Regions from separate parts of the Brachybacterium aquaticum genome, predicted to be linked through region 1. Evidence: riboswitches for the same ligand, from Rfam matches in the RefSeq annotation. Region 1 holds a riboswitch; the other holds the start of a gene.

The links. A riboswitch is a leader RNA that binds a small molecule or an ion and turns the genes downstream of it on or off. The one in region 1 is predicted to bind thiamine pyrophosphate.
Region 2: linked by a shared signal. The riboswitch ahead of HNR70_RS08485 (ECF transporter S component) and the one ahead of HNR70_RS00520 (bifunctional hydroxymethylpyrimidine kinase/phosphomethylpyrimidine kinase) in region 1 are both predicted to bind thiamine pyrophosphate.

What each region holds. Positions count from the first base shown of each region.
Region 1 is NZ_JACHLZ010000001.1:128,171-131,560, forward strand. Features, by position in the region: gene HNR70_RS00515 (MFS transporter) at 1-328, opposite strand, end outside; gene HNR70_RS00520 (bifunctional hydroxymethylpyrimidine kinase/phosphomethylpyrimidine kinase) at 325-2,067, opposite strand; TPP riboswitch at 2,097-2,188, opposite strand; gene HNR70_RS00525 (exonuclease SbcCD subunit D) at 2,316-3,390, shown strand, end outside.
Region 2 is NZ_JACHLZ010000001.1:1,898,414-1,901,803, reverse strand. Features, by position in the region: gene HNR70_RS08490 (ATP-binding cassette domain-containing protein) at 1-1,309, opposite strand, end outside; gene HNR70_RS08485 (ECF transporter S component) at 1,332-1,913, opposite strand; TPP riboswitch at 1,959-2,064, opposite strand; gene HNR70_RS08480 (hypothetical protein) at 2,088-2,654, opposite strand; gene HNR70_RS08475 (M13 family metallopeptidase) at 2,651-3,390, opposite strand, start outside.

The sequences.
Region 1 (3,390 bases):
TCAGCAGGGCGCACAGCGCCGTGCCGGCGATCGCGACGCGGGTGGTGCGGGTGCGGCCCAGCCGGTCGGAGATCCGGCCGAAGACCACCCCGCCCACGGGTCTGCCCATCAGCATCGCCACGATGATCAGCGCCCCGGTGGAGGCGGTCGCGGCCGGTCCGGCGAGCACGAGCATCGCCGGTGCCAGCGCCGTGACCGGCAGGAACACGTGGATGTTGTCGATCCAGTTGCCGACCACGCCCGCGCGCAGCGCGGCCCGACCCTCCGGCGGGAGGGCGGTGAGGTCGCGGCGCGGCGCAGTGTCGCGTGAGGGGGCGGCGGCGCTCATCGGGCGACCATCGCCAGGCGCGCACCGCTGCCGAGAGCCGACGGGTCGACCCGCCGGGCCTGCTCGAAGAACTCCAGCTCATGACGGCACGCGAGGAGGTACGCGCGCACGGCCTCGGCCCGCACCTCCGGCGTCGCCGCTTCCAGCTCCCGCTCGACGGCGGCCTGCGCCCCGAGCACCCCGGCGACGAAGCCGGGATCGCGGTAGGTCTCCAGCCACGCCGCGTAGGGGTGGTCCGCGGCGACGTCCGGCAGGGACGCCCCCACCTCGGCGTACAGCCAGAAGCAGGGCAGCACCGCGGCGGCCGCGACGGCCGGCGGCGCGGTCAGCGCCCGGGCCAGCAGGAAGTCGGTGTACGCGCTGGTCACGGGGGAGGCGGGCAGGTCCGCGGCGGAGGGCCGGTCCGCGAGCCAGGAGCGGTGCAGCTCCGCCTCCACCTCGATGCAGCCGCTCGAGGACTCCGCCCAGAACTGGGCCTCGGCGGGGTCGCCTGCCCGGTCGGCGAGGGCCTGCAGCGCCTCGGAGTAGCGGTCGAGGTACTGCGCGTCCTGGGCGAGGTAGAAGGAGAACTGCGCCTCGGGCAGGGACCCGTCCACCAGAGCGCGCACGAAGCCGGAGTCCGCGATGTCGGCGGCGAGCGGGGCGCCGGCCTCCCACAGCGCGGCGGTCCAGGGGCCGACGGGGGCGATCGACGGCGCGGGCATCTCGGCCGCGACGGGCCGGGCGGGCCCGTCGGCCGTGCCGGACCTGGCCGACCCGTCGGCCGTGCCGGATTTGGCCGACCCGTCGGCCGCGCCCGTCCCCGACGCACCGGCCCGCGCCGACCCGTCGGCCGACGCACCCGCCGAGACCCGCAGGTCCGTCGGCGACTCGAGCCGGGCCGGGATCGCGTCGGCCGCGAGCCAGGGCGCGGCCGAGCCGGCCGACGCGAGCCGGCGCGCGCGATGGGAGTGGTCGACCGGGCCGTGCCCGGAGCCGACGCGAAGGTCGGCGCCGTGGGTGATCGCCTCGTGCAGCCAGTCGGTCGCCCAGGCGAGCGCGGTCGCGGGGTCGTCGCCCGCACCGAGCCGGGTGGCCAGCGCCGCGGCCAGCGAGCAGCCGGTGCCGTGGGTGCTCTCGGTGTCTACGCGGCGGGAGGAGGCGGCGTGGCGGGAGCCGTCGGGGGAGATCCAGGTGTTGGTGACCCGCTCGTCCTCCAGGTGGCCGGTCTTCACGACGACCGCGACGCCGGTCCGCTCGGCCCAGTCGGCGGCCTGGGCGAGGGCCTCGGCCTCGGTGGCGGCGCGGGGCGAGCCGGTGAGCACGGCGAGCTCGTCGATGTTGGGCGTGACGACGGTGGCGAGGCGGCAGAAGTGCAGCATCGCCTCCTCCGCCTCGGCCGCCAGCAGACGATCACCGCTGGTCGCGACCATGACCGGGTCGACCACGAGCACGTCGGGCCCCTGCCGGGCCACCCAGTCCTGGACGGTGCGGATGATCTCGGCGGTGCCGAGCATGCCCGTCTTCACGGCCTCGAGGGTCACGTCATCGCCGACCGCTTCGAGCTGTGCGGCGAGCATCGTCGCGGGCGGGAGGTGGATCTCCCGCACGCCGTGGGTGTTCTGGGCGACCACCGCGGTCACCGCGGCCATGCCGTATCCGCCCGCGGCGGTGATCGACTTGAGGTCGGCGGCGGTGCCGGCGCCCCCTGTCGGATCGGTCCCCGCGATCGAGAGCACCCGCGGGATCGCGGGGGGCACGGGGGCAGACGGAAAAAGGGTGCGAGGATCCGAGCTCATGCGGACATCCCTTCGCTAGTACGAACTAGATCAGGTTCCACGGGTGTGATCTCAGCGCCTGGGCGCACCCCGTGTCCGCGTCCGAGTCTAGGCGAGGGCGCGGAGAGGGGGCGGGGGTGTCCGTCGGAGGGTGCGGGAGAGCAGCCCCTCCGTCCACGACGACCCGGCCGCGCCGCCGGCTGTCCCACCCCGCTCGTAGGCTCGGGGGCATGAAGATCCTGCACACCTCGGACTGGCATCTGGGGCGCACCCTGCACAAGGTCGACCTCCACGAGCACCAGGCCGCGTTCCTCGACTGGCTGGTGGACCTGGTGCGGGACGAGCAGGTCGACGTGGTCGTGGTCCCCGGGGACGTGTACGACCGGGCGGTGCCCGCCGTCTCGAGCGTGACCTTGCTGGACCGGGCCCTCGCGCGCCTCGCGGACACGGGCGCGACCGTGGTGCTGACCAGCGGGAACCATGACTCCCCGGAGCGGCTCGGCTTCGGCCGCTCCCTCATGCGCGCGGGCATCCACCTGCTCACCGACGTGCCCGGCATCGAGCATCCCGTCTCCGTCGCCGACGAGCACGGCGAGGTGATGTTCTTCGGCCTGCCCTATCTCGAGCCGGATCGTGCGCGCACGGAGCTGGCCGGGGAGGGGGAGGAGCCGCTGGCCCGCAGCCACGAGGCCGTCACCCGCGCGGCGCTGGACCGGGTGCGCGAGAAGGCCGCCGCCCATCCCGGCGCCCGCACCGTCGTGCTCGCCCACACCTTCGTCACCGGCGGCGAGGCGTCCGACTCCGAGCGGGATCTCTCCGTCGGCGGCGTCGACTCCGTCCCCGCCGGGGTCCTCGCCGGCATCGATTACCTCGCCCTCGGCCACCTCCACGGCTGCCAGGACCTCACCGGCCTCGTCGGCGCGCCGGCCTGGTACTCCGGCTCGCCGCTCGCGTTCTCCTTCTCCGAGAAGAACCACCGCAAGTCGGTGCTGCTGGTTGAGCTGGGAGCGCCCACGGCCGACGGGGGCCGGGCCGAGGCGTCGGTGCAGCGCATCCCCACCCCGGTGCCGCGCCGCCTCACCGAGCTGCGCGGCACCCTCGAGGAGATCCTCGCCCGCCGCGACGAGCACGCCGGGGACTGGCTGAAGGCCGTGGTCACCGACCCCGCCCGCCCCGCCCACCTGCAGGAGCAGCTGCGCGAGGCCTACCCGCACCTGCTGCTCACCGAGTACGCGCCCGAGGGGCGGGAGGCCCGTGAGGGCACGCCCGTGGTGCGGCGCGAGCAGAACCCGCTGGAGGTGATGG
Region 2 (3,390 bases), 1.8 Mb from region 1:
CCGGGTCGTGGGTGGCGACCAGCACGGCGCAGCCGCGTCCGGCGGCCTCGCGCAGCAGGGCGATCACCTCGGCCCTGCGCCGGGAGTCCAGGCCCACGGTCGGCTCGTCGAGGACCAGCAGGTCCGGGCGCTGGGCGAGGGCGGCGGCGATCGCGACGCGGCGCTGCTCCCCGCCGGAGAGGCGATGGGGATGGGCACCGGAGAGGTGGGCGAGGCCGGCGCGGTCCAGGAGCTCGCCCACGAGGGCCTCGTCGTCGGCCCAGGGGGAGGCCAGGAGCTCCTCGCGCACGGTGGCCCGGACGAAGGAGTGCTCGGGGTTCTGGGGCACGAGCGCGATCCGCCGGTCCTCGGGACGGCGCACCGTGCCGGTGGCGGGGGAGAGGTCGCCGAGCAGCACGCCCAGCAGCGTGGTCTTCCCGGCCCCGCTCGGCCCCGTCAGCGCGGTGATCCGGCCGGGGTGCAGGTCGAGGTCCTGCGGGACGAGGAGCCCCCGCGCGGGCACGGTGATCCCGCGCAGGGAGGCGACAGCCTCCCCATCGGCCGGGAGCCCGGCCCCTGCCGCACCCGCCGGCGCGTTCTCCTCTTCGAGCACCCCCGCCTCGATCAGGAGCGCCCGGTCGCGGGAGAGCACGTCGGCCGGCGCGCCGTCGGCGAGGATCCGCGCGCGCGGCCCGAGCACGATCATGCGGTCGACGTGGGGGAGCCAGGGCCCGATCCGGTGCTCGGCGACGACGAGGGTCGCCCCGCCCGCGGCCTCGAGGATCGCTGCCCGCACCTCCTTCGCGGTCGCGGCGTCGAGCATGCTCGTCGGCTCGTCCAGGAGCATGAGCTCGGGGTCCAGGGCGAGGGCGCCCGCGAGCGCGATGCGCTGCTGCTGCCCGCCCGAGGCATCCAGCGGCGCCCGGTGCGGGGGCAGATCCACCTGCGCGGCGTCCAGCGCCCGGGCGGCGCGCTCGTGGATCTCCGGGCGGGGGAGGGCGGCGTTCTCGGGCCCGAAGGCGGCGTCACGGACGATGGTCGCGGCGACCAGCGCATGGGTGGGGTTCTGCAGCAGCAGCCCCCGCTCGCCGGCGCGCCCCGGCGGGGCGGGCAGGGCCTCGCCGTCGCCGTCCTCGGGGTCGAGCAGTCCGGCAAGGGCGCGCAGCAGGGTCGACTTCCCGCTGCCGCTCGCCCCGGCCAGCAGCACCCGCTGCCCGGGCGGGATCTCGAGGTCCACCCCGTCCAGGGTCGGCTCGCGCCGGGTCAGGGGCCGCCAGCGCAGTCCCTCGACCTGCACCGCCGCGCCGGCCCGGGTGCTCTCCAGAGTCACTCCGTGCCCGTCCCTCGCGCACTCACGCCTCGGCGGCCCGGGCGTGCTCCCGGCCCGCGGCGAGCGTGTCCACCGCCCCGGTCGCGACCAGGGCCCGCGTCGCCGCCCAGCCCAGCACCCCGCACAGCACCGCCCCGGAGAGCAGGAAGAAGCCGAGCATTGCCAGGGCGAAGGGCCAACTCATCTCGGGGTAGTAGGCGAAGCGCTCCCAGGTCCACTCCAGCGCCGCCGCGAGCACCCCGCCGAGGATCGCGACGGGCAGGGTGAATCGGCGGTAGCGGGTCAGCAGGAAGGCGAGCTCGACGCCGCCGCCCTGCAGCAGGCCCGAGACGACGGTGCCCCAGCCCCACTGCCCGCCCAGCAGCATCTCCATCACCGCGGCGATCATCTCGGCGAGCAGGGCCGCGCCGGGCTTGCGCACGATCAGCGCGGCGAGCATCGCGGGCAGGAACCAGATCCCGGCCAGCAGACCCTCGGCGGGCTTGAACGCGGCGGTGATCGGGCCGATCAGCGTGTACAGCTGGCCGTAGCCCAGGAACGCGACGCCGAAGGCGGCGCCGATCAGCACGGTGACCAGCAGGTCCACGGTGCGGTAACGAGTCATCACAGCTCCTTCCATGATGGAAGGGGCGCGGGGCGCCGGCGGCGTCCCACGGAAATCCCGACTCCCTACGCCGGTGCGAGCCGGATCAGGTTCGAGGGTCTGCGCTGGTGCGCACTCTCAGCACCCCGATGGTGCTCCCCTGTCAGTGGATGACGATCGCCGAGTATATACCGCTCAGCGGCGGGCGCGGATGGCCTGGTCGACCGCGGCGGCGGTGGCCTGAGGGTCCTCGGCGTCCAGGAGGTAGTGGGTGCCCTCCCGGCCGATGATCTCCACCATGGTGCCGGGGCCGGTGGCGAGCACCCGGTAGGGCGACTTGATGTCGTCGAGCGTGAAGACCTTCCCGCCGCCGACGGGGGTGATCTCGTGCGGCTGGGCGGGACGGATGCGGGCGCGCCGCCAGCCGTACCCGCCGAGGGTCGCCCCGGCGTGGGAGGCGTCGAAGCGGCGCAGCTGGACGAGGCGGAAGTCCGCGAGCGGCCAGGGCCGCTGCGGCCAGAACCCGCCGAGGCTCACGGTCACGCCGTGCTCGTCGACGATGAAGCGGGTCCACTGGCCCATCCAGGTCCACAGCGCGAGGGCCGCGAACAGCGCGAGGATGATCAGCGCGGGCAGGAGGTCCAGGCGCTGGGCGATGAGGACCGCCATCAGCGCCCCGCCGATCAGCGTGATCCCGATGCGGGTCCAGCCGATGGCGGAGGGGCGGGTGCGGCCCACGTAGAAGGGCGCCTCGGGCCTCACCAGATGCTCACCCTCTCCTCGGGGGCGCGGTACATGCCGTCGCCCTCGGCCACGCCGAACGCCTCGTGGAACTCGTCGAGGTGCCCGGCCACGGTGTTGCAGCGGAACTCCATGGGGGAGTGGGGGTCCACGGCCAGGCGGCGGATCGCCTCCTGGGGGCGGTTCTTGCCGCGCCACACGGTCGCCCAGGAGAGGAACACGCGCTGCAGGCCGGTGAAGCCGTCGAGCTCCTCGGCGACCTCCGCCGCGGGGCGGGAGGCGAGGTAGGCCTTGACCGCGATGGACAGCCCGCCGAGATCGCCGATGTTCTCGCCGATGGTGAGGGCGCCGTTGACGCGGTGGGAGTCGTCGAGGTCGCGGGGGGAGAGCTGCGAGTACTGCTCCATCAGCCGGGCGGCGCGCTCCTCGAAGGCCTCGCGGTCCTCGGGGGTCCACCAGGAGGCGAGGTTGCCGTCGCCGTCGTACTTCGAGCCCTGGTCGTCGAAGCCGTGGCCGACCTCGTGGCCGATCACCGCGCCGATGCCGCCGAAGTTCACGGCGTCGTCCGCCTCGGCATCGAAGAACGGGGGCTGCAGGATCGCGGCGGGGAAGACGATCTCGTTGCGGCCGGGGTTGTAGTAGGCGTTGACCGTCTGCGGGGTCATGTGCCATTCGGTCTCGTCGATCGGCCCGCCCACCTTCGCGAACTCGAACGCCGCCTCGAAGCGGCGCGAGGCGCGGACGGTCGCGACGAGGT